Regions from separate parts of the Macrococcus armenti genome, predicted to be linked through region 3. Evidence: predicted binding sites of a transcription regulator. Region 3 holds the regulator's gene; each other region holds the start of a gene.

Region 1 (7,918 bases), 770 kb from region 3:
AGAAATTAATGCCGTTTCAGCTTTATAATACGTTTGTGCCGCCTTATTGAGCCTTGGAACAATGAATTGGAATTCAGATATTAATTTCGTTGCAACAGCGTTTTTGTATTGATTTTCCATTGCAGCATTCAATTGTGATGTATTAATTTCTGACTTGATAATATCATAGAGCTGTATTTTCATCTTATCCTTTAAATATGTAACTTGCTCATGAAGAAATCGTTCAAGATTCGTTGCAATGTTCGTGATAATATTCTCAGGTAATGGCTCATTTTGTAACCATTCATTATACTGATTTTGTTGTAACGCCTGCTGTTCTTTAAATGATTCATAGTTAGTTACCATACTTTCGGCATTTCGTAATAGTCTATGCGCATTCATGTTAAACTGTTTAATTTTTTGAACTCTACTTGTAGTTGATACAAAGTGTTCTACATCAGACACAAATGCTGAGAATCTTTCATCATATTGTGTTAAAGCTGATTTGCTAGATACAGGATAAATAGCATCATGTATGTTAAGTTGGCTTAATTCATTTTTCAAGTAATTAGTCACAAGATCAAGTTCATCATCATTTTTTCTTAAATCAACCGCGTTAATGACAAAGAAATTCTTACTTTCTTCATTCATAACTTCAATTTCATTTAAATACGTTAAAAACGCCTTATCTTTTTCAGTGTAAACATGATTATAGTAAGAAACATATATAAGTAAATCGCTGTCAGCAATTATTTCTGTCGTTTCCATCGTATGACGACTGTTTGTACTTCCTGTACCAGGTGAATCGATGATAATTTTATTTTTAAGGAATTCATTTTCTATTCCTATCTTAATTTTATTAACAAAAGCCGCATGACTATCTTCAGCTGTGTATTTTTCAATTTCATTTTTATCGATTTCAATCGTAGATGCATTGATAATATATGATTTATAAATTGAGTAATTATCAATTATCCCTTGAGCAAAGCTTTTGTCTTCATCACTTAAGATTTTAAGCTGACGCTTATTCTGTTTTATCCATTCCTGGATTGATTGATAATTTGGATGTGTAATTGATGTCATACTGTTTAACTTATTCAATAACACCTCTTCACTTTTAAATGTTACATAGTGCTTATCTCCATAATATAATTCGGTTATACTCGCCGTTGTTGGATTTGGGGATGATTTTAATATTTCTTCCTTTAACATTGCATTGATTAATGCACTTTTTCCTGCACTGAATGCCCCAAAAACGACTATTTTTGTAACATCTTCCTGTATTCTTCTGAGTTGTGCTTCTAACTTTTCTATATCAGGTTTAAAATATGCTACGTCATTAAACATTTGTAACACTTGTGTTTCAAGTTCCACCTGCTCACCTGCACCATTATTTTTGTGTTGCGTCTTATGAGGTGTTATATTTTCAGTTTTTAAGTTTAATGTCACATATGATCTATCAATCAACTTATCTATCGACTCATCGATATGTATATAGTAATGCGTATAATTCCTAGTCGTAATTGAAGTAATTAGTTTTTCATTTTCAAAATAGTCATAAAATAAACTTGATTGATGAATGTCACTATCATTATTTATTTTAGACAAATTTATACTTTTTATGAACTTTTGAAGCCACGATTTCTGATTTTGTACAATAAACTGTTCAATATATTTCTTTAATTGTTCAGAAAATATTAATACATAGTCTTTCGTAACTTCAGGTTGTGCTTTTATATGCTTTTGTACATCATCTACTGTTACGATATAACGAATTTCATTTAATAGTGATGGCGTTTCACTATACTTTGAAAACTGATCATAAAAATGCCTGAGTTGAAAATTAATTTGTTTATCGAGAATATCATTTAACATTACAACAACTTTCTCAGTTGTTGTATTACGCGCATTCTGCAGCTTAGCCTGTTTACCGAATAGACCACCAACTTTATAATTTTGTGCAAATGTCTCAAGCATCTCTGCGATTTTTTCACGGAGTTCAAAAGGCATTAAGTATGCATTTGTGATGATTTTTCTTACTTCCTCTATTATTCGTTCAGAATTGTCGTCGGCAGTAAGCAATTGAATTTGTTCATTTAATGTTTCCTGTGTTTTACTTCTTTCAGACGCATTTTCTACTTCTGATTCATCAATCTCTAATTTTGATAATAGCGCTGCTTTCTTTTCTTTAAGATATTCAGTTTGAGACGCTTCAATATAATTAATAATTCGATCATAATAAGCATCTCTATTTTTAATATTTTCATTTATTACTTCTTTTAATGTTGAATCTAATTGTAAAAATTGATTATGTTCACATTCAAATATCGATGTGTAAATGATTTGTTCAACAGCAATACCCCATAGGTTGATATTATTTTGAATCGTTTGCTCAAATGCTTCAAACGATAGTTCATTTTCATTATGCTTGTCAATTTGATTGATGACTAATATGACCGGCACTCCAAGCTTATTCATATCTTTAATCTGATTAAAATTTTTTTCTGAATTTACATGATTGTATTCAACTGTATAGAAAACAACATCGCTTATTAATAAGTACTTTAAAGTACTTTCCTCATGATTTTTAAATGTCGCATCAATTCCAGGCGTATCCTGAATAACAGTTCCTTTTTGAAATGGCAAATTATCTTTATGAATTTCAACAGATTCGATTTGAGTATTGGAAGTGTTTACTTGCTTAACGGTTTTATAATCATCAACATCCGTATACGTCTGATTTTCCATATTTATACGGATTAAAGATTTATCATCACTAATGATTTGTGCCGTATTACTCGTTGTTGGTATCGGTGAACTTGGCAGAATTTCTTCTTTACATATTTTGTTGATTAACGAAGACTTTCCTGACGAGAAATGGCCGATAAAACTAACAATATTATATTGATAATGTACTTTCTTTATCACTTCATTTATTTGGCTGACAAGTAAATGATGATCAGACTTTTCAACTTCTTTCTTTAATTGATATAACATTTTAATCGTTTCAGTATTTTTCATTTCATACCCCACACTAAAATTTATTTGTGAAAAAAATAACGAAATCTCAAAAAGTGTGATAAATATCACATTAATATATGTAACACTCTATTATTATAAAGAAAGAAAAGTTAATAAGAAAGGGTGTTCGATATGAAGGACGATAAAAATTTAAATCAAGCCAATGATCATTCAGATCATAAAGATTTAGATTTACGTGGCACAATGGCATCTGTACTTACATTAGGTGCAATTTTTGTGATTACATGGTTTGCAATTTTCATATTATTTATTGAACGAATTTAGGAGGGGAAAACATTGCATAAGTTAGAGAAAATTTGGCTTGGACTAGGTATAGGTTCATTAGTGCTGTTTCTAGGTATTATATTTGTTTCTGCGTTACATAATGGACATGAGCCTATTGCAAGTGGACGTGAATTCATCGCACCAGAACTCATCGATAAAGATGAAGTATTCAGTAAGCCAGGTTTACATAAAGTTGAAGGAAAAGAATGGGATTATGAATTAGTATTTGTAGTTTCTGCATTCAACTACAACCCTGGTAAAGTTGAAATTCCAAAAGGTTCAAAAGTAAAAATTATCGCAACAAGTCGTGACGTAGTTCACGGATTTGAAATTGCACATACAAACGTAAATATGATGATTGAACCAGGTCATATTTCTACATTTGTGAAGACGTTTGATAAAAAAGGTGAATATTTATTATTATGTAATGAATATTGTGGTATGGGACACGCTGATATGAAGTCAAACATTAAGGTGGTTGATAAATAATGAACGAATTTAAATTGGATAATGGTGCATTCGACGACAGATCTACGTTTAGAAATCACCATAAAGAAGAAATGGCAAATCGTGTAGAAATGTCAAAACAAGACGGTAAACTAGTAATGGCACACATGTATGTTGCTATCGTATGTTTAATAATTGGTGGTTTAGCAGGATTACTGCAAACACTAGTACGCTCAGGTACTTTAGAATTACCAGCAGGTATTGGTTATTATCAAATATTAACAGTTCATGGTATTATTTTAGCTTTAGTATTAACAACATTTTTTATTTTAGGTTTCCAGACTGCCGCTGTAATTCGTACTTGTGGTGAGCTTAGCCCACTACAACGTAAATTAATTTGGCTTGGTTTCTGGGTAATGTTAATTGGTACTGCAATGGCAGCTACAATGGTTCTTCTTAATAAAGCGACAGTTTTATATACTTTCTACGCACCATTAAAAGCACATGTTATTTTCTATGTTGGTATGGCACTTGTAGTTGTTGGCTCATGGTTATCAGCTGCTGGACAAGTGATGCGTTATGCACAGTGGAAAAAAGAGCATAAAGGACAGAAGTCACCATTACTTTCTTATATGGTTGCAATCAATAATGTTATGTGGTTCGTATGTTCTATTGGTGTTGCTTCTACTGTATTATTCCAGATGATTCCTTGGTCTCTTGGATTAGTTGAGCGCATTGATGTTACACTTAGTCGTACGTTATTCTGGTACTTTGGTCACGCATTAGTTTATTTCTGGCTATTACCTGCTTATATGGCATGGTATGCTGTCGTACCAAAAATTATCGGTGCAAAAGCATTCAGTGATAATTTAGCACGCATGAGTTTTATGTTATTCCTGTTCTTCTCAATTCCGGTTGGTATTCACCACCAATTAACAGAACCAGGGATTGATGTAACTTGGAAATATGTACAAGTTGTATTAACGTTTATGGTAGTAATTCCTTCATTAATGACAGCATTTAGTTTATTTGCAACATTTGAAGCATATGGACGAAATATCGGTGCAAAAGGATTGTTCGGATGGGTTAAAACGCTACCTTGGAGCGATGCACGTTTCGTATTACCATTCATTGGAATGGTTGCATTCATTCCAGGTGGTGCTGGTGGTTTAGTAAACGCATCTGCCCAAATGAACCAAGTTGTACATAATACAATCTGGATTACAGGTCACTTCCATTTAACAGTTGCAACAGCTGTAATCTTAACATTCTTTGGTACAATGTATTGGTTAATACCACATGCTACAGGTCGTGTAATGACTAAAGCAATCAACAAATTAGCAATAGCACAAGGCATCATGTGGGCAATTGGTATGTCAATTATGTCTGGTGCGATGCACTATGTTGGATTATTCGGAGCACCTCGTCGTTCAACTTACTCGACTTATGGCGGTTCAGAAATTGCTGCTGAATGGATTCCTTATCAAGTCATTCAGGCAATTGGTGGTACGATATTATTCATTTCAATTATTATGGTTGTAATCGTATTTATTCAGCTTGCATTCTTTGCACCTAAAGGTTATGAAGCATTCCCAGTTTCTGAAGCAATGGATGAAGCTGCACCAGTTTATAAATTCGTAGAAAACTGGAAATTCTTAATCGTCGTTACAATCGCACTTATTTTAGTGGCATATACTGTGCCGATTGGACAAATGTTTATGAATCCACCTCCAGGTGCTGCTGGTATGGGTGAAGGTAAACTTTGGTAAACAATTAATAATGACATAATTAATAAAAGCGATAGAAACATTAAATAGTTTCTATCGCTTTTAATTTTGTTTTATTTTTTACCCCAATATTGATAATACGTACATTCAATATAGCCATTAAATAGTTTACGACGTTTTGTCGCCTTTTGACCGATTAATGTTTCAAATGTTTTATAACTCGTCAAAATATAAAGTGACCATTCAGGATTTTTATGAATTAATTCACCTAAAAATTTGTACATTTCCTCAACTTCTTTTCGTTCACCGATACGTTCGCCATATGGTGGATTCCCGACAATTGCACCTTTCTCTCCAGTTAAAGTTAAATCATGTACATTCATTTGCTTAAACGTAATAATATCACCAAACCCAACTTCAATCGCATTGTTTTTAGCAATTTCCACCATCTTAGGATCAATATCACTTGCGGTAATTGAAATTTCCTTGTCATATTCTGCAACTTCTTCAGCAAGTGTACGTTCTTCATCAAATAATCCATCAGGAATAATATCCCACGCTTCACTTGCAAAATCTCTATTGAAACCCGGTGCAATATTTTGCGCTATCATTGCAGCTTCAATGGCAATTGTTCCAGAACCACAAAATGGATCAATAAAAGGTGTTTCACCTTTCCAGTTTGATAATAATACTAATGCAGCAGCTAAAGTCTCCTTCATCGGTGCTTCCCCTTGTGCAAGTCTGTAACGTCGTTTATGTAGTCCAGCACCTGATGTATCAATTGTGAGGAGTACTTCGTCTTTCAGTATACTTACTTCAACTTTATATAGTGCACCTGTTTCTGTGAGCCACCCTTGCTTTCCATGCGCACGTTTAAGTCTTTCAACAATCGCCTTTTTAACAATAGCCTGACAGTCAGGAACGCTGAATAATTTAGACTTTAAGCTCTTACCTTGTACAGGAAACTGACCATTTTCACTAATAAAATTCTCCCATGGAATTTCTTTCGTTTTATCGAATAACTGTTCAAATGTTGTTGCATAAAATCTACCAACAACAAGTTTAACTCTGTCCGCACTTCGTAACCATAAATTTGATTTTACTATTGCTCGCGCATCACCATTGTACAATACACGACCATTTTCAATTGTTGTTTCATACCCTAGTGCCTGAATTTCTTTTGCTGCGATTGCTTCCATACCCATAGGTGTTGTCGCTAATATTTGATACATAACATTCTCCTTGTTAACATAATATTTTTATACTCATTTAAATAATCACTCATTTTATTTTAACATTGAATCATACAATAAAAAAAGCCCTCCATATGGAGAGCTTATGCTAGAAAGATATCTCTATAAGCCATGTTCTGTACCATAGTACTACTAACGAGCCTAGTTACTCTCGTACGCCGGTGATAATCATCTGTCTGTACTTTCATACCTCTTCTATACGTTCATTTCCGCTAGAAAAGTGCTCCTACCAAATTTGGATTGCTCACTCGAGGGGTTTACCGCGTTCCACCTTCTTTATTTCTAAAGAAGCTACGTCACTGTGGCACTTTCAAACTACTTAAACCATATCATTGACTTAGGTTTGTTCATTGCCGTCAAATTAATGCCCTGGCTTATTGTTTCACCAGGCACGATCACTACAGCCATCTCAGGCATGTGTGAGCATGGACTTTCCTCTATATATTAATATAGCGATTATCCGAGATATCTTTATATTAGAACCCATTATAGCATGGATATGATTATTTCTCTAGTTAATTATTTACCAAATACAGCTTTCTCTAAATTAGAAATACGTTTTAGTAAATCAAAATTATTCGTATTTGCAGGACTTTCACTTCTACCAGTCGCAAGTCTCATTCTTAAATCTTCAATTTCACGCTTCAGCTTACTATTTTCATCCATAATTTTTAATAATTGATGATTCATATCTGACATCTTCTGATAGTCTTCTATTACATCATCTAAGAAGCTATCAACGTCTTCCGGCTTAAAGCCTCTAAACATTGTACGTTCGAATTCTTTTTCATAAATATCTTTTGCTGATAATTTTAAATTAATATCTGCCATAATTAATTCCCCTATTCTGAATGTTCTTCTATATAATTATTTACAAAATCTGATAAATCCTGCATCGTTATAATATCAATATTATATTGATTTTTTGAAGCAAAATCAACGAGCGTCTTTTTAAAATATTTCGCACTGCCTTCATATTCTTCATCATAAAACAAAAGAGTGCCTTCAGTATTATCCAGTACAAACTGATCTGTATTTCTAAATTGGTGGCCACCTTGATAAGTGCTGTCATGTGCCGATGTTACAAAGTCTGCACGTGCGCAAATCTGGCTATAATACAGTTGGTTTTCTTCATTCCATTTACTGAAGTGTTCCAAAAAAGGAGTAATGATACTCAACTTTATGTCATAATGTTTCTTTAGTCGA
Region 2 (7,918 bases), 1.1 Mb from region 3:
CGCCGTGACTCTAAAGTAAGTCGTCTGTTACGAGAGAATACGAATATGACAATTAATAAACTTTCAGAAGAGTCGCTTAAACTTGATGAAAAGATCGTATATTTCCTGAAGAAATTTTCACTATCAAATCTTATTAAATTAAATGAAGATGACATTCCATCGTGGTTCAGATTACCGAAATGGTTACGCATCTTTCATATAGAGATGGTGCTGAGTAGTTTACTCTTTTTAATTACCGCAATTGAGCTGAACAACAGAAATATATTATTCAGTGCAACAAAGTTCAATGTCGTTAAAATGCAGTACTTTTATGAATGGATTAATTTATTCGGATTACTCGTCATTATCATACTTTATATTTATTTTACGATAATGATTTTCTATAAATCGAAAGGTTATATCGGTCAATTATTTACGATATCTTTTTTATTGATTAAAGTGCTTGTTAGTTTTTATCTAATGATATTTAAAGGGATCAACTTATCGTTATTTATCCCTCCGATACTGATATTATTAATTTTAATCATCTTACCACTGTATGCATTTCACATACGTCGTAAATATTAATAATTTCATAGCGTTAAATTTGTGAAATTCTATTGTGTATCCCCCGTTTTCACGATATAATTATTTTGGAAACGTTACCATGGGGATGGGGAAATTTCCGTGAATCAAATATTGAGCGTAAAATAGACACTTCTTAGAGGTGTCTATTTTTTTGTGTATGCATTTATGTGTTATAGTTATAGTATTAAAAATTAAGGAGAACGATATGAAAAACGTAACTGTAAAACGCAGCAAACAGCAGAAGTTTACACATGGTTATTTATTGCTGGAAAAAGACGATGTACTGCAGTCGGACAAAATTGATGAAGGGGAATTGTTTACGGTTAAGCTTGAAAATGGTGACCTTATCGGCACATTTTATGCAGGGCATCAGAATAAAGGACTTGGATGGAAAGTAAGTGATGCTTATATACAATTTATTGATGCATCATACTTCATCGATTTGTTTGAAAATGCAAAAGAGGAGCGTACGTCATTATTTAACAGTAGTGAAACGAATGCTTTTCGTTTGTATAATGGCGAAGGGGATGGCCTTGGTGGCTTTACGATTGATCATTATGATGGTCATCTGCTTATTACATGGTACTCAAAAGGTATCTATCATTACAAAACGGATATCATTGAAGCGATTAAAGCAGTTTTCGATTATAAAACGATATATGAGAAACTTAGATATGATAAAAATGTGCCGACGAATGTCGTCAGTGACAATGAGGCTGAGTTTCCGATTATTATTAAGGAAAACAATCTGCATTATATGATTGATTTAACGGACGGGGCAATGACTGGATTGTTTTTAGATCAGCGCGATGTGCGTAAAAAATTACAGCAGATGGACACGAAACATAAAGATATGCTGAATTTATTTGCGTATTCGGGTGGCTTTTCAGTTGCAGTCGGTACAAATGGCTATAAAACGACGAATGTAGATATTGCGAAGCGTTCGATAGAATTAATGGAGCAGAACTTTGCGTTAAACGAGATGAATTTAGAAGATCAGACATTTATAACGATGGATGCATTTGATGCATTAGCTTATTTTGCACGTCATCTGAAAACATTTGATATTATCGTTATCGATCCACCAAGCTTTTCACGCCATAAGAAGAAAGTGTTTACCGTGAAAGATCATTATCATGAACTTGTGACAGAGGCGTTACCACTTGTGAATTACGGTGGATATCTTGTATTATCGACGAACGCATCAAACGTTTCATTAAAACAGTTCAGAGCGATGATAGAAGATACATTGAAAGATAAAGCCGACTATGAAATTACTCAAATTATGGGACTGCCGAAAGACTTCAGAACGACAGATAAATATAAAGCTTCAAAATATTTAAAAGTCGTTTTCGTAAAAATTAACGGTTAATGCGTTAAAAATTTGGGAATACATGTGTATATAATTCAACAGGAGGCAATAACTATGAGTTTATTAGATAAAGCAATTGATATGGCGTCAAAACAATTGACGAAAGAAGATAAAAAGCAGGTTATTAACAGTCTGCCACAAACTGAAGCGGACTTGATCGAACGTCGTAAACGCGCAGAAAGCATGCTGCATAATAAATCGTTAATGTCATCAGCTGCAGCAGTTGTACCAATTCCAGGGCTTGATGTAACTGCAGATTTAAAGTTAATGACAGATATTATCGAGAATATTAATAAAGAATACGGTTTAAGTCATAAACAAGTAAGTGGTTATACAGATGACATTAAACAGAAGATTGTATTCTCAGCTGCGAAGTCAGGAAGTGACTTTATCGGTAAGAAAGTAACGAAAGGATTTGTAGCGGTCGTATTCAAAATGATGCTTCGTCGTGAAGCATTAAAGCAATCGAAATGGGTACCTGTATTCGGACAGGCAGTGAGCGGTACAATCAGTTATTATATGATGAAGAAGCTCGGTGAGAAACATATTGAGAAATGTGAACGTGTTGCACGAGAATTAATGGTGTAAACATTTTGTGAACATTTGCACAATTTCGCTATAAAACGTATCAAATCGTTGAGTTTACAAAAAAATTTTGGTATATTGAAAACGTATAGACAAGTGTTTATATATTAAACTAATGCATAATGCAGCCTAAAGGAGACTATTATTATGGAACAAAAATCTTACGTAATTATCGATGAAACAGGAATTCACGCACGTCCAGCAACAATGTTAGTTCAAACAGCTAGCAAATTTGAATCTGACATTCAGTTAGAATATAACGCGAAAAAAGTAAACTTAAAATCAATCATGGGTGTTATGAGTTTAGGTGTTGGTAAAGACGCTGAAATTACAATTTACGCTGAAGGTAGCGATGAGAAAGAAGCAATCGATGCAATTAGCGAAGTTTTAGTAAAAGAAGGCTTAAGCAAATAATGACGACTTTAAAAGGTATTGGTGCATCAGATGGCATCGCAATTGCAAAAGCATACCTTTTGATTGAACCTGATTTATCATTTTCGAATGATACAGTATCAGATGTTGACGCTGAAGTTGAGAAATTTAAAGCTGCAGTGAACCAATCTAAAGTTGAATTAACACAAATTCGTAATAATGCAGAAGTTGCGCTTGGAGCTGATAAAGCAGCAATCTTTGATGCACATTTATTAGTATTAGAAGATCCGGAACTTATAAACCCGATTGAAGAGAATATTCGTAACAATAAGATGAACGCAGCAGCGAGTTTATCAGAAGTTTCTACAAACTTCGTAAACATCTTTGAATCGATGGATAATGAGTATATGAGAGAACGTGCAGCAGATATTAAAGACGTATCGAAGCGTGTACTTTCACATATTTTAGGTGTTGCTTTACCGAATCCGACATTGATCGATGAGCCTGTTGTTATCATCGCTGAAGATTTAACGCCATCAGATACAGCACAATTGAACAAGAAGTTCGTTCAAGGATTTGCGACAAATATCGGTGGTCGTACGAGTCACTCAGCAATTATGAGTCGTTCATTAGAAATTCCTGCAGTCGTAGGAACTAAAAATGTAACGGAATCAGTACAGCAAGGTGACTTTGTTATCGTTGATGGTTTATCTGGAGAAGTGATTGTAAATCCTGATGAATTGACAATTACAGGTTATAAAGCGCGTCAAGCTGAATTCTTACAGGAAAAAGAAGAACTTAAACAGCTTGTGAGTGATAAGACTGTAACGAAAGAAGGCGTTCATGTAGAACTTGCAGCAAACATTGGTACACCGAATGATTTAGATGGTGTTAAAAACAATGGTGCTGAAGGTATCGGTTTATACCGTACTGAGTTTTTATACATGGGTCGCGATGCGATGCCAACTGAAGATGAACAGTTTGAAGCTTATAAGAAAGTATTATCTGAGATGGACGGTAAACGTGTTGTTGTACGTACTTTAGATATCGGTGGCGATAAAGAGTTACCATATTTAAACTTACCGAAAGAGATGAACCCATTCTTAGGTTACCGTGCAATTCGTTTATGTCTTGATCAGCAGGATATATTCAGAACACAGCTCCGTGCATTATTACGTGCATCAAGCTACGGTAAATTAAGCATTATGTTCCCGATGATTGCTACGATTAACGAATTCCGTGATGCAAAAGCAATCTTAGAAGAAGAGAAACAACAGTTACTTGCAGATAAAGTGAAAGTTGCAGATGATATCGAACTTGGTATTATGGTGGAAATTCCATCTACTGCAGCGATGGCTGATATTTTTGCGAAAGAAGTTGACTTCTTCAGTATCGGAACGAACGACCTGATTCAGTATACGATGGCAGCAGACCGTATGAGCGAACGCGTTTCTTATCTATACCAGCCATATAATCCAGCAATTTTAAGACTTGTGAAACAAGTTATTGATGCGAGTCATAAAGAAGGTAAATGGACTGGTATGTGTGGAGAAATGGCAGGAGATACGACTGCGATTCCATTATTATTAGGTTTAGGCCTTGATGAATTCAGTATGAGTGCGACAAGCATCTTAAAAGCACGTCGTCAAATTAAAAACTTAAGCCAACCAGAAATGGCTAAAGTTGCTGAACAGGCATTAAACTGTGCAACACAAGAAGAAGTTGTGAAGCTTGTAGAAGCTTACCTATAAAAAAGAGCAGCGTACGCTGCTCTTTTTATTTTATTTCAAATAATGTTATTTCTGGTCTGGCACCGATTCGGAATGGAAAATGTGTCGTCCCAAGTCCATTTGATGTATACAGTTTCATTTTTCGGCGTTTATACTTTAACGTATATAATCCGCTATAATATTTCCTGCCGAGCATCGGTCTGATCGGAGCGCCGATAATTGGCAGTCGAATTTGTCCGCCGTGAGAATGGCCTGATAACTGCAGATCGATGTCGAATCGTTTCGTGAATCTTGCGAAATCAGGTTCGTGAACGAGTGCAATCGTATATGCGGAGTTATCTTTATTTCTAAGCATCTGCTTTATATTACCACCACTATTAATAATATCGTCCGTACCGCATATATAAATTGCTTCATCATCAAAGTGAATATATTTACCGTAATTGTTTAACACTTCGATTTCTGCATGATGCATCATTCGCTCTAGATCGTGTGTACGATGTGCACGCTGATCGTGATTGCCATACACGAAAAATTTATGTTTAGCACGTATTGTTTTTAGTAATGGAATATAGCGCGCTGAATTTTCTTTAAAACGGTCGAGATTATCGAACATATCTCCAGTAATACAGACGATATGTGGTTTCAAGTCATTTACTTCTTGAATCACTTGGATTAAATCATCGTAACTGAACTGAAAACCGATATGCAAATCAGAGATATGGACGATTTTAAGTGGTGTGTCATGGTGTTCTTTTAAGCCGTTAAGTTTAACTGTATTAATTGTTAACTTGTGTAATGGATTTCGTACATATGGGATAAGGCTTTCCCCGAAACGGTCAATAAATGAATACATTAAATGTTTAAGCATTGAGATACGCTTCAATCTTCTCGATATCCGGCTGATAAAATAGCGTGTCATCTATTTTAATCAGTGGGGTACTCATCGCGTTATAATCAATCATTTCAATCTTATATGGCATATGCTTAATATTTTTCTCGATAAATACATAACCTTTATTTGTGAAATATTGTTTTATAAATGTGCACGGTGGACAATCATCCTGCGTATAAATTTCTATGTTCATCTGAATACTCCTTTAATCATCATAATGAGAAGATTATAACACAGATTTGTCATAATTAAGCGGTTCAATTACTTTTAAAAAAGGAAATTGTAATATACAATTATAATTATGTGAGTATTATCACAAAAGGAGGATTATATTAATGGACGGACTCGTTATGAGTAGAATATTAACTGCGATGACATTAGGATTTCATATTATTTTCGCAACCATTGGTGTTGGAATGCCACTTATGATTATGATTGCAGAAGGTATCGGAATTAAGACAGGTAATATGAAGTATATCGCGCTTGCCAGACGTATGGCGAAAGCGTTCACGATTACAGTTGCAGTCGGTGTTGTAACTGGAACAATAATCGGTCTGCAGCTGTCACTTTTATGGCCATCGTTTATGAAGCTTGGTGGTCAGGTCATTGCATTGCCTTTATTTATGGAAACATTTGCGTTTTTCTTTGAAGCAATATTTTTAAGTATTTATTTGTACACATGGGATCGCTTTAAAAACAAATGGATTCACTGGGCGCTTAATATTCCGATTATTATCGGTTCAACTTTAAGTGCACTGTTTATTACGAGTGTGAACTCATTTATGAATACACCACAAGGATTTGAAGTGAAAAACGGTGTGCTCGTTAATATTGATCCGATTGCAGCGATGTTTAACCCATCATTTATCGTGCGTTCATTCCACGTTATTACAACTGGTGGTATGACGATTGCATTCTGTGTCGCGAGTGTGGCAGCTGTAAAGTTACTGAAAGATAGATTCAGTGAAGACCGTGATTATCATAAATCAGCATTGCATATGGCGATGATTATCGGTCTCGTATTCAGTTTACTGACGATTCTTGCAGGAGATTTATCAGCGAAATTTTTACATCAAGAGCAACCTGAGAAATTAGCAGCGATGGAATGGCACTTTGAAACTGAAAAGAATGCAGATTTAGTACTTTTCGGTGTGCTTGACGAAAAAACGCAGGAAGTAAAAGGTGCATTAAAAATTCCGGGCGTATTAAGCTTTTTAGCTGATAATAGCTTTAATACAGAAGTAAAGGGACTGAACGAATTCCCTAAAGATGAACAGCCACCACTTATCGTTCATTATTTCTTTGACTTAATGGTGTTCTTCGGAATGTTTGCATTTGCAGTTAGCGTTTTGTATGTCATTTTAAGAAAAGTACGTAAAAGTGCAAGCACGAATAACTTTATGCTGTATATGACAGCCCTTACTGGACCACTATGTATGTTAGCGATTGAATTTGGATGGTTCTTAGCTGAAATGGGACGTCAGCCATGGTTGCTGAGAGGATACATGAAAGTAGCGCAAGGTGTGACGCATGCTGAAGGTGTCAGTCTGGTACTTGTCGCATTCGGTATACTGTACTTAATACTTGCGTTCAGCTGTAGCTACGTACTTATTCGCATGTTCAAGGATAAGTCAGCATCAAGTGATATCGAACTGTATGAAAAGACATATAATGGGGGTAGAGCATAATGGACTATCAACATATTGGTATACTTGTACTTTGGACATTCCTGTTCGGTTATATCATATTAGGATCGATTGATTTCGGCGCAGGATTCTTTATTTTATACGCGAAAGTTACGCGACAGGAAAATGCGCTGCGTGACGTCATTAAACGTTATTTAAACCCTGTATGGGAAGTGACGAACGTTTTCCTTGTGTTCTTCTTCGTAGGAATTGTCGGGTTCTTCCCGGATACTGCATACTATTTTGGTACGACGTTATTAATTCCTGTCAGTATCGCATTACTGCTACTAACGATTCGTGGGAGTTTCTATGCATTTGAAACGTACGGTAAAGATTCTAAACTCGCATGGGTCGCATTGTACGGTATTAGCGGTTTATTAATTCCGGCTGCATTCTCAACAGTATTAACAATTTCTGAAGGCGGCTTTATTCATGAGACGAAAAAAGGGGTAGAGCTGGACTGGTTAGAATTACTGATGAGCCCGTTTTCATGGAGCGTCGTATTTTTATGTATTATATCGGTGCTCTTTATTTCTGCAGCATTTTTAACTGTTTATGCAAAGCGCGCGAAAGATATGCAGGCATATACAATTTTAAGAAAATGGTATTTAATTTGGGCATTGCCAATGTTAATCATTTGTCAGTTTACATTTTTAAGTTTACGACAGCAAAATGAACAGCACTTTAATACAGCAGTGGGTAACTACTGGTG
Region 3 (7,918 bases):
GCAGTCGATGAATTCCAGCATATTGTTTACGCTAATCCTGAAATGACACCAGAAGAACGTCGTGCAGAGTGGTCAAAACTAGAAAAGAAATATTTACCACATAAAGATCATGACGGTATTGAATCATTGGAAAGTGGTGCATTCTGGCATCGTCAAGGCCACATCTTCAGCATGCCATTCTACTATATTGACTATACATTAGCGCAAGTATGTGCATTCCAGTTCTTCAAACGTTCTACTGAAGACTTTGAAGCTGCATGGAAAGATTACTTACACATTTGTGATATCGGTGGTTCATTACCATTCAACAAAATTGTGGAATCTGCACATTTACGCTCTCCATTCCAGGAAGGTACACTTGAAGATACGATGACGTTCCTTGAAGACTATTTAGATGAAATGGATACAAGTAACTTTTAAACAATACAAAAGACAGAAATTTTCATTTCTGTCTTTTCTTTATGCAGTAAACTACTGCCCTCTCATTATTCGTATACCGATACCGTCAGGATCCTGAATCATCGAAGACGTTCCGTCCTGTACTTCAATCATCCCTTTATCTTTAAACACTTTCATAAAGTATGCTAAATCTTCTTCATTCGGGATATTCAGCTCAAACTTACGCAGTCCTGGATAGTTTATACGCGCACGCTCTGTCTGATGCTGCCACGTATTTAACCCTAAATGATGATGATAACCCGCAGTTGCCATAAATGCAGCCTGATTACCATATGTCGTCATTACGTCCATGCCGAACAACTCATTATAAAACGCGATTGATTGCTCTAAATTAGTAACGGATAAATGCATATGGCCAATAATCGTATCACTCGGCATGCCGTCAAATGGGCTACCTTCATTTGCATCAATTACACCTTGAAAATCCATCTCTTTTGTCCCCATAACGATATTTCCATTATCTTCATAACGCCATGTATTGCTCGGATAATCATGATAAATTTCAATACCGTTACCTTCTGGATCCTGTAAATATAGTGCTTCAGAAACATCGTGATTACTCGCACCTGCTAACGGATATTCTGTTTTAATCAGATGATAAAATATATTACCAAGTGAGGCACGTGTAGGTACTAGAAGTGCAAAGTGAAATAATCCAGCAGTGTCGATTCTTTTTTCATCTGTTTGATATAAGTAAACAAGTGGTCGCTTTGCCGTACCCAGTACTGCAAAAGCAGTAGTTTGTTCAAGAATTTGCATCCCTAATATTTCATGATAAAACTTCACGCTGTTTTCTAAAAAGTTTACATTTAAGTGAACTGCGCCAATATGCGTATCATTTGAAAAATATTGTTTCTCCATTTATATCCCTCATCATCGTATATTTTTGATATAATTATTATACTACAAACTTGGTTTACAAAACATTTAAAATGTTTCAGTTATATATGAAATGTTAAATGTGTGTAACAATCATACTTGTTCATAGAAAAAGTGTACATTCTCCATTATAATGAACGTAATTGGAAATTGGAGGAGCTAACATGCATAACTTTAAAATAAATACAGCGCTATTGACTGCAACGTGCTTAGTCGTCTTATCAGCGCCACAAGTAAATGCTGCTGAAACAACTGAAATTGTTTCAACAGAAATAAATCATACAACAGAGGTACCGACGACCGAAAGTCAACTCGCACCCTCAATTGAAATCGTATCAACAGAAATTACTCCTAATAATACGACTGAGAAGCCATCAACTTCTGAATCTCAACCAACAACAGAGACTCCATCCGATGAACAGACAACTGAGAAACCTTCTGTAGAATCAACGACTGTACAACCGACTACTGAAGTACCAACAACAGAACAGCCTAAAACAGAAGTCCCTACTGTAGAAAAACCGACTACTGAACTACCTAAACCAAGTCAACCTTCAGATAGTGGTAGCACGCCAACACCACCTGACCAACATATACCGGAATCACCAAGTAATTCAGGAACACCAAGTAATCCTGATGAACCCGGTAATTTCGTTGAACCAGCATTCCCGGAACAGCCTACTGAAGATTCGATTCCTAACGGTATTAAACCGGGTAAGTTCAAACCTACGGATGGCGAGGCATATTATGCTGATTTAGATAAACAAGTCTTTGATTTAATTACTAGTGATATTAAACCAAAGAAAGATAAAGATAAGACGATAGATAAGAAGGATAAAACTAAAAAAGATAAGAAAGATAAGAAAGATAAATTGCCTGATACAGGTGAGAGCCCATTAATATATTTAATATTACCGCTTATGTTATTATGTTCAGGCTTATTTCTTTTACGTAAATAATAAAACCCGGCTCCATGAGTAAATATTTACTCATGGAGCCGGATCATTTTTTATAAATTTTCCTGTTCGTGCGTAATTTTACGTGTTTCATTTAAATTCTGCATATTAGAAATGACTGTATCCTTTAAATATGCACAAATTCTTAAGTATAATACGTCAACTATTGTAAGTTGTGCTGTACGCACTGTCATATAACCAAGATTCACTTCGTTCTCTTCTTTCCCCATCGCAAGTACGATATCTGCCATACGAATCGCAGGCGATGAGAATTTTTGTGATAATAATATAATCTTTATACCTTTTTCTTTAGCGTATTTGCAAATATCTGTAATAATTTTGTTCTTGCTTGTTTCAGAAGTGATGAATAATACATCACCGGCTTCAAAGTGTCCTAATATTGTTATTGCCGATAATAAATCAGTAGCTAAAATCGCAGTCTGATCAATGCTCATAAACTTAATATGTAAATCTGTAGCAACAACACGTGAATTGCCGACACCGAAAATCATTACACGTTTTGCACTCGTAATTGCTTGTGCCGCTTCATCGATTACTTGTGCTGATATTACTTTTTCCGTGTTATAAAGTGCCTGAATCGTATTATTAAATACTTTTTCCTTCATAACATCTTTGTCATCTGTAAGTTCAATTTTTGTCGGAACTTTCTTATCTGCTATTGTATGCAGCTCACGCGCTAATTCAACTTTTACAACTTTAATCCCAGATAAACCGAGACGTTTACTGAAGCGAACGATTGCTGCTTCACTCGTATTTGAAAGGCTTGCAATTTCTTTAATAGGCAAGTTAACAACTTTCTCCGGATATTCTATTACTACATCTGCAATTCTCTTCTCAACTGGTGTAAAGCTGTCATACATCTTAGTAATTTGTCCTAATACTGAATACATTTTTTCATCCCCTAGCAATATAAATCTAATTTGAATTATGTAATGTAATATTTAATATTGTTACATTTATTATATTGTAGTATAAATATACTATTTGTTGGAAATAATTAAAACTAAAATTTTGTAAATTTTTCGTGCTTTTTTACACTTCTGACAAATCATACTTCGACAGTTTCAAATACACTTGACCACGGAGTGCTGAGGCACGAATTCCATCTGCATCATCTGTCGTATTAATATATGTCGACATAACAGCTTCACCATCATTGATAAAGATTTCAATCGTATGTTCATATACGAAACAATGCAGTGACGTTAACGGTGCGTGTAACGTAATAACTCTTTTAAAATCCTCAACAGTCGACAAGCTGCTATCCGTGCGATCAATTATAAATTGCTGTGTGCTTGTATCATATGTCATGACTGTACGTTCTCTCCTTGAAACGCGTAGTTCTATGTTTAACTCAAGCGCATCATTATCTATAATATCCGCAATAAGCTCATAACGTTTACCTTCATAAGGATGCAGACGCACAATTTTCTTCGTCGCATAACCTTCAGCTGTCTCAAGCTTTCCACGACAATGCTCTGAGAATGCCGGCCGTTGTTTCAGCTCACCATCTTCAAATGTCATAATACGCGGTGTCGCAAGTTCACCGTTAATGCGTCCGACAAGTAAGCAACGCTCTGATTCATCTATTAATAATGATATAGGGTCAAAATCAAAGCCATGGTCAGGCATATCATACTTCAACTTATCCGGATATGGTTTAAGCTTCGTCTTTAGGCGACGCTCCAGCGTTGCTAATTCCTGCTCACTTAACTGTGAATGATGTAATTCCTTCATAATGATTCTCCTTGAAATATATTACTTTTATTTTAGCAGAAAATATAAAAAAAGAAGCAGCTTTATCACTACTTCTCTAATTCCTCTTCTATTAATTTCTGCTCGCCTTTCAAATACTGTCTATAACCGATTTTACTGATCTGGATGCTGAATTCATATAGCAACACCATCGGCAATACGAAAATGATATAAGTCATCGTATCTGGTGGCGCTATAATAGCAGCAATTACCATTAAAATAAAGTACGCATACTTTCTATTTTTCTTTAAGAATATCGGATTCACAACGCCAAGACGTGTTAAGAATAATAGTAGTATCGGTAACTGGAATACAAAGCCAAACGGCATCGTAATCTTCACCATTTCTCCGAAGTACTGCGTCACACCGATTTGCTGATGTAATCCCATATCACTTGCGAGTTCAAGTGAGAAGTTAATAAAGTAAGGAAATAATATAAAGTATCCAAAACTCATCCCAGCAAAAAATAAAATAATACAAAAAGGGATATACGCAAGCGTCACACGTCTTTCCTGTGGATGTAAACCCGGTGATATAAACGCCCACAGCTGATAGAGGATTACCGGTGAAATAATAATAATCGCAATAATCATAATAACGCTCAAATAAATAGAAAGCGGATCAGATACTTTAAAGTAATTTAATGCAATGCCTTTAGGTACATCCGTTACTGTAAGAAACTTTGTGACAGGTTTACCGAATATAAATCCAATGAACATACCTGCAATTAAAAAGTAACCGACAACCATAAGTCTTGCCCGCAATTCTTCAAGATGTTCAACTATTGTTAAATTATCCTTATCCACCGTAATCACCTCTCAATAAAAAAACGGCACAGATGCCGTTTTATTTTTTTACTTCTTTATCATCTTTATCTTCATCCATAATACCGTTTGTTGCATTTTTAAATTCCTTTAAAGTCTCTCCCATTGAGCGACCGAATTCCGGCATTTTTTTAGGACCGAATATAATTAACGCGACAATACCTAAAAACACTAAAATTGTTGGTGATGCAAAACCAAGTAACATGTATTTATCCCCCTAATGATTTTTCATAAAGAAAATTAAAGATTGTAATTCAACGCCTAAATCAATGTGATGAACATGTACGCCACTCGGTACATTTAATCTTTCTGGTGTAAAGTTTAATATACCTTTAATTTGTGCTTTTGTCACTCTATTTGCGACGTCTTGCGCGACACTTCCCGGTACAGTTAATATTACGACCTGAATACCAGTCTTATCAACAACTTTCTCAAAATCTTTCATATCCTGAACTTCAATCTTACCAATTTGTCTACCGATTGATTCCGGATTCGCATCGAATGCTGCTGTAATCTTCATACGGTCATTAATTGAAAAATTATAGTTTACTAATGCCGTACCTAAGTTACCGACTCCAATAATTGCAACTTTCGTAATCATATCTTGCTGTAATGTTGTCTTGAAGAAGTTGAGTAGAAAGTTAACGTTATAGCCGTAACCTTTCTTTCCGAGTTCTCCAAAGTAGGAGAAGTCTCTACGAATCGTAGCAGAATCAATTTGTAACCCATCACTTAATTCCTTACTGCTCACTCGTTCAACATTTGAATTATATAACGTATTAACAAAACGATAATATAAAGGAAGTCGTTTTAAAGTGGCTTTAGGAATTTTAATTTCGTCCTTCGACATCCTATTCACCCGTTTCTTTTTTGTGATAACATTCACATCGACATTATTATAACACTTATATATATAAAAGACTATGTGAAATTGTGAATTCATTGATAAAAGATTCCAACTTATTATGTGTTACTGTACAATGAAGATGAGGTGAAACCATTGATATTATTACAAGCAAGTAATTTAACAAAATCCTACTCAGGTGAAAATATATTCTCAAATGTGAAATTCGAAGTTAAATCCAACGATCGTATTGCCATCGTTGGACGGAACGGTGCCGGTAAAACGACTTTAATGAAAATTCTCGCGGGTGCTGAAGATTATGATACGGGACATCTGTCTATCGCAAAACATGTGAATATCGGTTATTTAACGCAGCAGATGACTTTAAATGCAGAAGGTACTGTATATGAGGCGATGAAGAAACCTTTTCTGCATCTGGAACGTATGCAACATGAACTGAACGATATTGCGCTGTACTTAAGCGAACATAGCGATGATGCTGCAAGTGAAGCGTATCAGGAGAAGCTCACTGAATACGAAAAGTTACAGCATAAATTTGAAGCAGAAGACGGTTACTTATATGAAACGAAGATTAAATCTGTATTAACAGGTTTGAACTTTAAAGAAGAAGACTTCAATAAAACAATCGACTGTTTCTCAGGTGGTCAGAAAACACGTCTTGCACTTGCAGAAATGTTACTGCATAACCCTGATTTGCTGCTACTTGACGAACCGACGAACCATCTTGATATGGATACGACTGCATGGCTTGAAAATTACTTAACAACATATAACGGTGCCATCGTTATCATTTCGCACGACCGTTACTTTTTAGATAAAGTCGTCAACACTGTATACAATGTCGCACTCGGTCAAGTTACGAAATATGTCGGTAACTACTCTAAGTTCATTGAATTACGTGACCAGTATTATGAAAAGATGCAGGCACAGTACGAGCGACAGCAAGCTGAAATTAAACGTCTAGAAACGTTCGTGCAGAAAAACATTACACGTGCATCAACGAGCGGTATGGCAAAAAGCCGTCGTAAAGTTCTGGAGAAGATGACAAAAATAGATATGCCGAAACAAGATGATCATTCAATGAATTTACGTTTCTCAATTGATAAAGAAACAGGAAACGACGTATTACGCTGCACAGATTTAGCAATCGGATACGATGCGCCACTTGCTATGAATATAAATTTTGACGTATCAAAACAAGACGCAATCGCATTTATCGGACCGAACGGAATAGGTAAGACGACACTTATTAAAACAATCGCAAAACTCCTTAAACCACTCTCAGGTGATGTACAATACGGTGCGAATCTATCTATCGGATATTACGATCAGAAACAAGCTGAATTTTCTTCTAACAATACAGTACTAGAAGAATTATGGCAGTATTATCCCACGATGCCGGAGAAAGAAATACGTACAGTACTCGGAAGATTCTTATTCGTCCAGGATGACGTGAAGAAAATTATTAACGACTTATCCGGTGGTGAAAAAGCGAGACTACAACTTGCGAAACTCAGTTTAGAAAATCATAACGTACTCATACTCGATGAGCCGACAAACCATCTAGATATCGATGCGAAAGAAGTATTAGAAGATGCGCTTATCCACTACCCCGGCACATTATTATTTGTCAGTCATGACCGATACTTCATTAATAAACTCGCTACGAAAGTATTCCATATGAATAAAGAAGGCGGCCGAATGTTTTTAGGGGACTATTCATACTTCATCGAAAAAGAAGAAGAACGTATGGCGATACTAGCACATCAAGCTGAAGAGGAAACAAAAACATATAAAGAAAATGATTATGATGCTTTTAAAGCAAATCAAAAAGAACGCAGAAAACTGGAACGCCAGAAAGAAAAGCTCGAACAGCAAATAGAAGTGCATGAAGCACGCATAAATGAAATAGAAATCGAACTTACAAAACCAGAAGTATTCAGCGATATCGAAAAAGCAAATACATTAAATGATGAACTCATAGCACTTAATCGTGAAAATGAATCATTATTTGAAGAATGGTCAGAAATTGAAATGACGTTAGAAGGATAAAAACACGTTATTTTCTGAAAATGACTATTCACAAAGTTATACACATTAAAAACATTGAAATATAAGTAATCCACAAAGTTATTCAGTTTATCCACAGATTTCTGCAT
Region 4 (7,918 bases), 440 kb from region 3:
TGAATGATGTTTGACGCTCTTCAGGAGTTGTTTCTTCGTGTGTTAATAAGTGATCACTTACAGTGAAGATACCAAGTGCACGAACATCTTCACCTGCGTAAGCTGCATTCATGTATAATCCTGCAGATTCCATTTCTACTGCCAAAATACCCATTGAACGCCATTTATCAGTCGCTTCTTTATTTGCATTGTAGAAGATATCCGATGATAATACGTTACCAACATGACTTACAGCGCCTTTTTCATCAGCTAACTGTTTCGCACGTGATAGTAAGTCGAAGTTTGCGATAGGGGCAAAGTGACCTGGTAAACCATATTGTGCAACGTAGTTAGAGTCAGTTGAAGCACCTTGAGCGATAATAATATCATACACGTTAATATCTTCCTGCATAGCGCCACAAGAACCAACGCGAATTAAGTTTTTCACACCGAACGTATGAATGAGTTCATATGAGTAAATACCGATTGATGGGATACCCATTCCAGTACCCATAACTGAAATACGCTTACCTTTATAAGTACCAGTATACCCAAACATGTTACGTACTTCGTTGAATTGAACAACATCTTCTAAGAAAGTATCTGCAATAAACTTAGCACGAAGTGGATCTCCAGGTAACAGAATAGTTTCTGCAATTGGATTATTTTCTGGTTTAATATGTGGTGTTGATTTAGACATAATGTAGTCTCCTTTAAGTTTATATTTGATTAACTTCAGTCTACCTCACAATATAGCCATCTTTCAAGCAAAGCTATGAGAAATACATAAGAATTGTAAAAATTACTATTTCCTAAGCACTTGTGTTGCAATCATCATTACAAATGACATCGTAATCATAATGAAAACCCATGCATATGCATAATCCATATGATTATTTTCAATTGCAACATATATAGCAGTCGGCATCGTTTCAGTAATACCAGGTATGTTACCAGCAAATATAAGGGTCGCACCAAACTCTCCGATTGCACGTGCGAATGATAATAGAATACCGGTTAATATCGCCGCTTTAGAAAGCGGAAGTGTGATGCGTGTAAACATGCGAATGCGACTTGCACCATCAATTTGTGCAACATGATAGAGTGATGATGGAATTTGTTCGATACCAATCTTTAGAGATTGATACATTAACGGTAAGGCAACGAGTGTTGAAGCGGTAATCGCTGCATAAATTGTAAATATAATAGGCTGGTGAAAAACAGCTGTAATGACCTTCCCGGCAAAACTTTCTTTGCCGAACGTAATGAGTAGAATAAAGCCAACAACAGTAGGTGGCAGCACCATCGGCATCATAATAATTGCTTCAAGAATCGTTTTACCTCTGAAATATTTCCCGGACAATAAAAAGTGTAATATAAGCGCGAGTATAAAGCTCAGCAATGTAGCGCTTATCGCAACTTTTAACGATATGACAATCGGTGATATGAAGTTTTCGTCTGTCAGTAAGTGCGCTAAAGTCATATGTATCCCTGCTTTTATAGTATTGATATCATTATATCTTAAAGATTGAAGATAAGCATTTAAATAAAAAGAGAGATAATAATATATCTCTCAAACTATGATGTCTTTTTTTTTTTGAATTCATCATTGATATAAATAGGACAACGCCGAGAATAATCATCATCCCGATAACTTGAATAAAATCAAATGGCTGCTTTAACCATATAATACTTAAAATCACAGCAGTTAGTGGTTCGATACATCCAAGCAGTGCTGTAAGCTGTGGATCGATAAATTTTACGCTGAGTAAATACAGGAAGAACGCTAAAGCGGTACCTACGATGATAACAAAAGCAAGGTACATAACAGCAGTGCCTCCCATTGAAAAAGGATTGATATGCCAATGACGGTTAAACACGCTGATGAAAATTCCTGCAAACAACATTGCCCATCCGATAATGACAAGGGGCTTATGATGAATGAATAGTCTTCCGGCATACATCGTATAAAATGCAGCAGCTACAGCGCTGAGTAATCCCCATATAATGGCTGCAGGTGCAACTACAACATTATTAATATTGCCGCTTGTTAATAGTAGAAAAGTACCGAAAGTTGAAGCAGCTATTATGATAAAGTCAATGACTCTGAAACTTGTTTTACGTGTAACAAGTAGAAATATAAGAATGACAATCGGTGCTAAATATTGCAGTAATGTAGCTACAGCAGCGTTACCTGCTTCTATTGATGCGAGAAATGTATACTGCACAGCCAGCATACCGAATATCGAATAGATGATTAGGTGAACCATCGTGTAACGATCTTTAAACACGTGGAATATCGGCTGATTTCTTATTAAAGCAAGAAGTAATAAGAATATGCCGCTAAAAAATAATCGTACAGTAATAAACCAATCCAGTGGCAGATTGAATGTCTGAAACATTTGCTGAGATACTGTTCCACCGATTCCCCAGAACATTGCGCCTAATGTTACAAGGATAATGCCTTTAGTTGTGTTACTCATGTCGTATACCCCTTATAAAGCGTATTATTAAAGATTATAGAGATTGTATATGCGAATTTCAATGTTATAACGCTTAAAAAAATATATTGCTTTTATAGCATGTACTTTATATAATTGGTTGGTAATGATAATCAATATCAATTGGAGGAAGAATGAATGAAGAAATTGCTCATGTTAATTGTTGCATGTATCGTAGTGCTTGCAGCATGTGGTAGTAAAGAAACAAAAACAGAGCGTACAGATGCGCAAGTTGAATTTAAAACAGATAGCGGTAAAACAATCAAGATTCCTAAAGCACCGAAGCGAATCGTTGTAATGGGTGCGAGTTATGCAGGGAATTTAATTGATTTAGGAGTAACTCCAGTTGGTGCAGATCAATATGCGTTCCAATCTGATATTTTAAAACCTAAGTTAAAAGGTGTAGAACAATTAAATCCTGGCGATATCGAGAAGATTGCGAAATTAAAACCAGACTTAATTATTTCTTTTGATACAGATAAAGATAACAAGAAATATGAGAAAATAGCGCCGACAATTCCTTTCACATATACAAAACACGGTTATTTAGAAGTACACGAATTACTAGGTAAAATTGTAGGTAAAGAAAAAGAGGCAAAAGCTTTTGTCGATAAGTGGCATGAAGAAACGAAAAAAGATGGAGAAGAAATTAAGAAACATCTTGGTGCTGACAAAACATATTCTATCTTCCAGTTCTTCCAGAAAGAAATTTATGTATACGGAGATAATTGGGGACGTGGTTCAGAGATTATTTATCAGGCATTCGGTTTAAAGATGCAGGATAAAATCGTAAAAGATGTTAAACCAACAGGCTGGAAGAAAGTGTCTTCTGAAAGCTTAGGCCAATATGCAGGTGATGTTGTACTTGTATCTAGTGATTCAGGTGCAGTCAGCAACACGGTAACAGAATCAAGCTTATGGAAAAACATGGACGCAGTTAAAAATAATCGTCTCGTAGAATATGATGCGGAGGATTTCTGGTTTAACGATCCAATCTCGTTAGAACATCAGAGAAAAGTATTAAAAGAGAAGTTAATGAACTTAAAATAATGATAACGGCTGGATATTCCGGCCGTTATTTTACCTTAATTGTCAACTTTATATTTTAAACAGTTGACGATTGTTGTAAAATAAATTTATTCTGTTGAAAAGAGGTAAAAGAAATGAAATTAAAAGATTTAGTCATCATCGCGATGTTTGCAGCATTAATTTCTGCAATGGGGATTATTCCACCAATTCCGGTACCTGGATTACCAGTACCAATCGTGCTGCAAAATTTAGGTATTATGTTAGCGGGTTGTTTATTAGGGCGTAAGAAAGGAACAATTGCTGTCCTCATCTTCCTGTTACTTGCAGCAGTCGGTGCACCTGTATTATCAGGTGGCCGCGGAGGATTTGCATTATTTTTCGGTCCGACAGGTGGATATTTATTGTCATACATTGTTGTAGCGTATTTAATTGGATTATTTACAGATAAGATGAAACAACTTTCAGTATGGAAAGTATTTATCATTAATGCGCTTGTCGGTGTCATCTTATGTAACTTAATCGGTGGTGCTTTTATGTCACAAAACTTACATATGGATTTAATAAAGGCATATATGTCTGTATTAGTATTCTTGCCAGGTGATTTCATTAAAGCATTACTGGCAGCAATACTTGCTGTAAGTTTACGAAAAAACCCACAAGTGAAGAGAAGCTTAAATATATAATAAAAAGCGCCTGAGTAGGCGCTTTTTATTATACATGTTTTATGTAATTAAACGATTAGGGTGACTATATACATTAAAGCTATCATCTCTTATAAAACCGATTGCGGTAATGTTTAAGTCATCGGCAAGCTTAATAGCAAGATCTGTCGGTGCAGATTTACTTAATATTATCCCGACGCCGATTTTAGAGGCTTTTATCAATATCTCTGAAGAGATTCTACCTGAGAATATTAATATTTTATCTTTAATCGGGATTCGATTTAAAATGCAGTGTCCGTATAATTTATCCATCGCATTATGTCGACCGATATCTGTTCGGTGTAAGTAGAAGTTGCCACCGTCACTAATTGCGGCATTATGCAAGCCTCCTGTAACTTGAAATGCCTTACTTTCACTTTGGAGATGCTGCATCATGCGGATAACTTCTTCTGGTGTTATCGTTTTGTCAGTAGTCGACACTTTAGATGTCTGCATGTCGTTAACAAAGTAAAACTGACGACTTTTACCACAACAGGAACTGATCAGCCGTTTAGAATGATTTGCGTGTATTGAATGAATCGCATGTGAAAGCGTAATATGACATAGTCCTTTAGAGTCATCAAGATGGAATTTCTCAATGTCACTGAACTTTCGGATAATACCTTCTGATGCGAGGAAACCGATAATTAGTTCTTCCATATATTCAGGTGTGCACACAATCGTTGCAAACTCTTCGTTATTAATGTAGATCGTTAGTGGGAATTCTGTTGCAATTTGATCACTGACTTCATGCAATGCATCATTTTCAAATCTCATTATTTTGTTTGTAACGTAAACTTCATGCGTCATAATAATTCCCCCTTTATATATCATATCAAATTATGTATGCTACGTAATTGTCATTTACTTGAAAAGTTCAATTTTTCAATGATTTCTTTTATTTTAACCTATAGGGATTCCCCTACATACTTTAGGACATTCCCCAATGGCTCTCTTTTGTGAAAAGTTTCATAATCTATAGTAAGAGGGCAAATGTCTAAAAGGAGTGTTGTAAATGGCAATAGGAACAGGATTACGTTTCTTTAAACCTACAGAAAAGTTCAATGGAAATTGGTCAGTGTTAGAAGAGAAAAGTCGCGAGTGGGAAAAGATGTACCGACAACGCTGGAGTCACGATAAAGTTGTAAGAACGACACACGGTGTAAACTGTACTGGTTCATGTTCATGGAAAGTATTCGTGAAAAACGGCATTATCACATGGGAAAACCAGCAAATCGATTATCCATCATGTGGGCCGGATATGCCGGAATTTGAACCCCGTGGCTGTCCACGTGGTGCTTCATTCTCTTGGTATGAATATAGTCCGTTACGCATTAAGTTCCCGTATGTACGCGGTGTTTTATGGCGTATGTGGCAGGAAGCTTTAGAAACAACTGGAGATCCGGTTCGTGCGTGGCAATCAATTGTTGAAGATGAAACAAAAGCAAAATCTTATAAGCAAGCGCGTGGTATGGGTGGTCACGTACGTGTAAACTGGCGTGAAGTGACACAACTTATTGCAGCGCAATTAATTTATACGATTAAAAAATATGGTCCCGACCGTATCGCAGGGTTTACACCAATTCCTGCGATGAGTATGATTTCGTATGCATCAGGTGCACGTTTCATCTCGTTACTTGGTGGAGAAATGTTATCGTTCTATGACTGGTACGCGGACTTACCACCTGCATCACCGCAAATTTGGGGTGAGCAGACAGACGTACCAGAATCAAGTGACTGGTATAATGCCGGATATATTATTATGTGGGGGTCTAACGTACCATTAACACGTACGCCGGATGCGCACTTTATGACAGAAGTACGATATAAAGGAACGAAAGTTGTATCAGTTGCTCCAGACTATGCTGAAAACGTTAAGTTTGCAGATAACTGGTTAGCACCGAATCCTGGTACAGATGCGGCGCTTGCGCAAGGTATGACGCACGTTATTCTTGATGAGTTTTATGAAAAGCGCCAGGAACCAATGTTTATTAATTACGCAAAACAATATACAGACATGCCGTTCTTAATTATGTTAGATAAACATGAAGATACATTAAAAGCAGGACGATTCTTACGTTCAAGCGATTTAGGAGATACTTCTGAACATAGCGAGTGGAAACCGGTCGTATATGATGATATATCAGATTCAATTGTTGTGCCTAACGGTACGATGGGACAACGATGGGAAAAAGATGTGAAGTGGAATATTAAATTAGAAACAACAGACGGTACTAAAATTGACCCTGCAATGACGATTAAAGATAAAGATCATGAAGTTGTAGAAATTGTGTTCCCATTCTTTGATAACGCAGGTAACGGAACGTTCAAACGTCCAATTGCAGCGAAGAAAGTAACGCTTGCAGATGGTACGGAGCAATATGTTGCGACAATTTATGATCTAATGCTTTCACAATATGGTGTTAATCGCTTCAATACTGCATTAGAAGCGCAAGGATATGACGATGAAAACTCTATTTACACACCAGCATGGCAGGAAAGAATTACAGGTGTAAAACAATCAATCGTTGTTCAGATCGGTCGAGAATTTGCACAAAATGCAATCGATACAGGTGGACGCTCTATGATTATTATGGGTGCAGGTATCAACCACTGGTTTAACTCAGATACGATTTATCGTTCAGTATTAAACTTAGTTACATTATGTGCAACACAAGGTGTAAACGGCGGAGGCTGGGCACACTATGTAGGTCAGGAGAAATGTCGTCCGATTGAAGGCTGGTCAACAATTGCATTCGCAAAAGACTGGCAAGGACCACCAAGATTACAAAACGCAACGAGCTGGTTCTACTTTGCTACAGATCAGTGGAAATATGAAGAGTCAGGCGTAGATACATTAACATCACCACTTGCTGAGAATGTAAAACATCAGCACCCGGCAGATTATAATGTACTTGCTGCACGTCTCGGATGGTTGCCATCTTATCCGCAGTTTGATACGAATAGCTTATTATTCGGTGAAGATGCGCGTGAAGCGGGTAACTTTACGAATGAAGAAGTTTTAAAACGTGCTGTTGAAAGCGTTAAATCACGTGAAACGAAATTTGCAGTAGAAGATCCAGACAATAAGAAGAACCACCCGAAAACATTATTCGTATGGCGTTCTAACCTAATTTCTTCTTCAGCAAAAGGACAAGAGTACTTTATGAAACATTTATTAGGTACAAAGCATGGTTTACTCGCTGAACCAAATGAAACTGAAAAACCTGAAGAAATCGTATGGCGTGAAGATACTGAAGGTAAATTAGACTTACTAGTAGCACTTGACTTCCGTATGACAACAACGCCACTTTATGCAGATATCGTATTACCGGCTGCGACTTGGTATGAGAAGCATGATATATCTTCTACAGATATGCATCCATTTGTACATCCGTTTAACCCGGCGGTCGATCCGCTCTGGGAGTCAAGAAGTGACTGGGATATTTATAAATCAATCGCGAAGACATTCTCTGAAATGTCAGAACGTCACTTAAAAGGTACATTCAAGGACGTTGTCACTGCACCACTTGCACACGACTCACAGCAGGAAATCTCGACACCTATGGGAATCGTTCGTGACTGGACGAAAGGTGAAGTAGAAGCAGTACCAGGTAAAACGATGCCAGGATTTGCAGTTGTAGATCGTACGTATACAGATGTGTACGATAAATATGTATCAGTAGGACCTTTACTGGAAAATGGTAA

The links. The regulator Rex, encoded in region 3, represses fermentation and respiration genes when NADH is low (regulators of the CRP and FNR family bind a similar motif). The targets are predictions, from matches to a motif close to TTGTGAAATATTTCACAA.
Region 1: a site for Rex is predicted at 3,054-3,071, ahead of LAU42_RS05830 (cytochrome c oxidase subunit 2A). Genes of this name have one in related genera too.
Region 2: a site for Rex is predicted at 5,823-5,840, ahead of LAU42_RS04085 (cytochrome ubiquinol oxidase subunit I). Genes of this name have one in related genera too.
Region 4: a site for Rex is predicted at 5,168-5,185, ahead of LAU42_RS00745 (nitrate reductase subunit alpha). Genes of this name have one in related genera too.

What each region holds. Positions count from the first base shown of each region.
Region 1 is NZ_CP083608.1:1,130,193-1,138,110, forward strand. It holds gene LAU42_RS05825 (dynamin family protein) at 1-3,000, opposite strand, end outside; gene LAU42_RS05830 (cytochrome c oxidase subunit 2A) at 3,133-3,285, shown strand; gene LAU42_RS05835 (cytochrome c oxidase subunit II) at 3,298-3,774, shown strand; gene LAU42_RS05840 (b(o/a)3-type cytochrome-c oxidase subunit 1) at 3,846-5,501, shown strand; gene LAU42_RS05845 (THUMP domain-containing class I SAM-dependent RNA methyltransferase) at 5,573-6,691, opposite strand; RNA gene rnpB (RNase P RNA component class B) at 6,813-7,180, opposite strand; gene gpsB (cell division regulator GpsB) at 7,232-7,543, opposite strand; gene LAU42_RS05860 (SLOG family protein) at 7,555-7,918, opposite strand, start outside.
Region 2 is NZ_CP083608.1:764,407-772,324, forward strand. It holds gene auxA (lipoteichoic acid stability factor AuxA) at 1-567, shown strand, start outside; gene LAU42_RS04055 (class I SAM-dependent rRNA methyltransferase) at 773-1,939, shown strand; gene LAU42_RS04060 (DUF697 domain-containing protein) at 1,994-2,527, shown strand; gene LAU42_RS04065 (phosphocarrier protein HPr) at 2,672-2,938, shown strand; gene ptsP (phosphoenolpyruvate--protein phosphotransferase) at 2,938-4,647, shown strand; gene LAU42_RS04075 (metallophosphoesterase) at 4,673-5,497, opposite strand; gene LAU42_RS04080 (glutaredoxin family protein) at 5,490-5,714, opposite strand; gene LAU42_RS04085 (cytochrome ubiquinol oxidase subunit I) at 5,857-7,209, shown strand; gene LAU42_RS04090 (cytochrome d ubiquinol oxidase subunit II) at 7,209-7,918, shown strand, end outside.
Region 3 is NZ_CP083608.1:1,896,215-1,904,132, forward strand. It holds gene LAU42_RS10215 (M3 family oligoendopeptidase) at 1-420, shown strand, start outside; gene LAU42_RS10220 (VOC family protein) at 472-1,320, opposite strand; gene LAU42_RS10225 (LPXTG cell wall anchor domain-containing protein) at 1,503-2,297, shown strand; gene LAU42_RS10230 (MurR/RpiR family transcriptional regulator) at 2,348-3,205, opposite strand; gene LAU42_RS10235 (GH32 C-terminal domain-containing protein) at 3,348-4,052, opposite strand; gene tatC (twin-arginine translocase subunit TatC) at 4,121-4,876, opposite strand; gene LAU42_RS10245 (twin-arginine translocase TatA/TatE family subunit) at 4,917-5,099, opposite strand; gene LAU42_RS10250 (redox-sensing transcriptional repressor Rex) at 5,112-5,744, opposite strand; gene LAU42_RS10255 (ABC-F family ATP-binding cassette domain-containing protein) at 5,895-7,811, shown strand.
Region 4 is NZ_CP083608.1:136,665-144,582, forward strand. It holds gene deoD (purine-nucleoside phosphorylase) at 1-679, opposite strand, end outside; gene modB (molybdate ABC transporter permease subunit) at 785-1,462, opposite strand; gene LAU42_RS00725 (EamA family transporter) at 1,494-2,462, opposite strand; gene LAU42_RS00730 (ABC transporter substrate-binding protein) at 2,619-3,530, shown strand; gene LAU42_RS00735 (biotin transporter BioY) at 3,644-4,192, shown strand; gene fdhD (formate dehydrogenase accessory sulfurtransferase FdhD) at 4,232-5,020, opposite strand; gene LAU42_RS00745 (nitrate reductase subunit alpha) at 5,226-7,918, shown strand, end outside.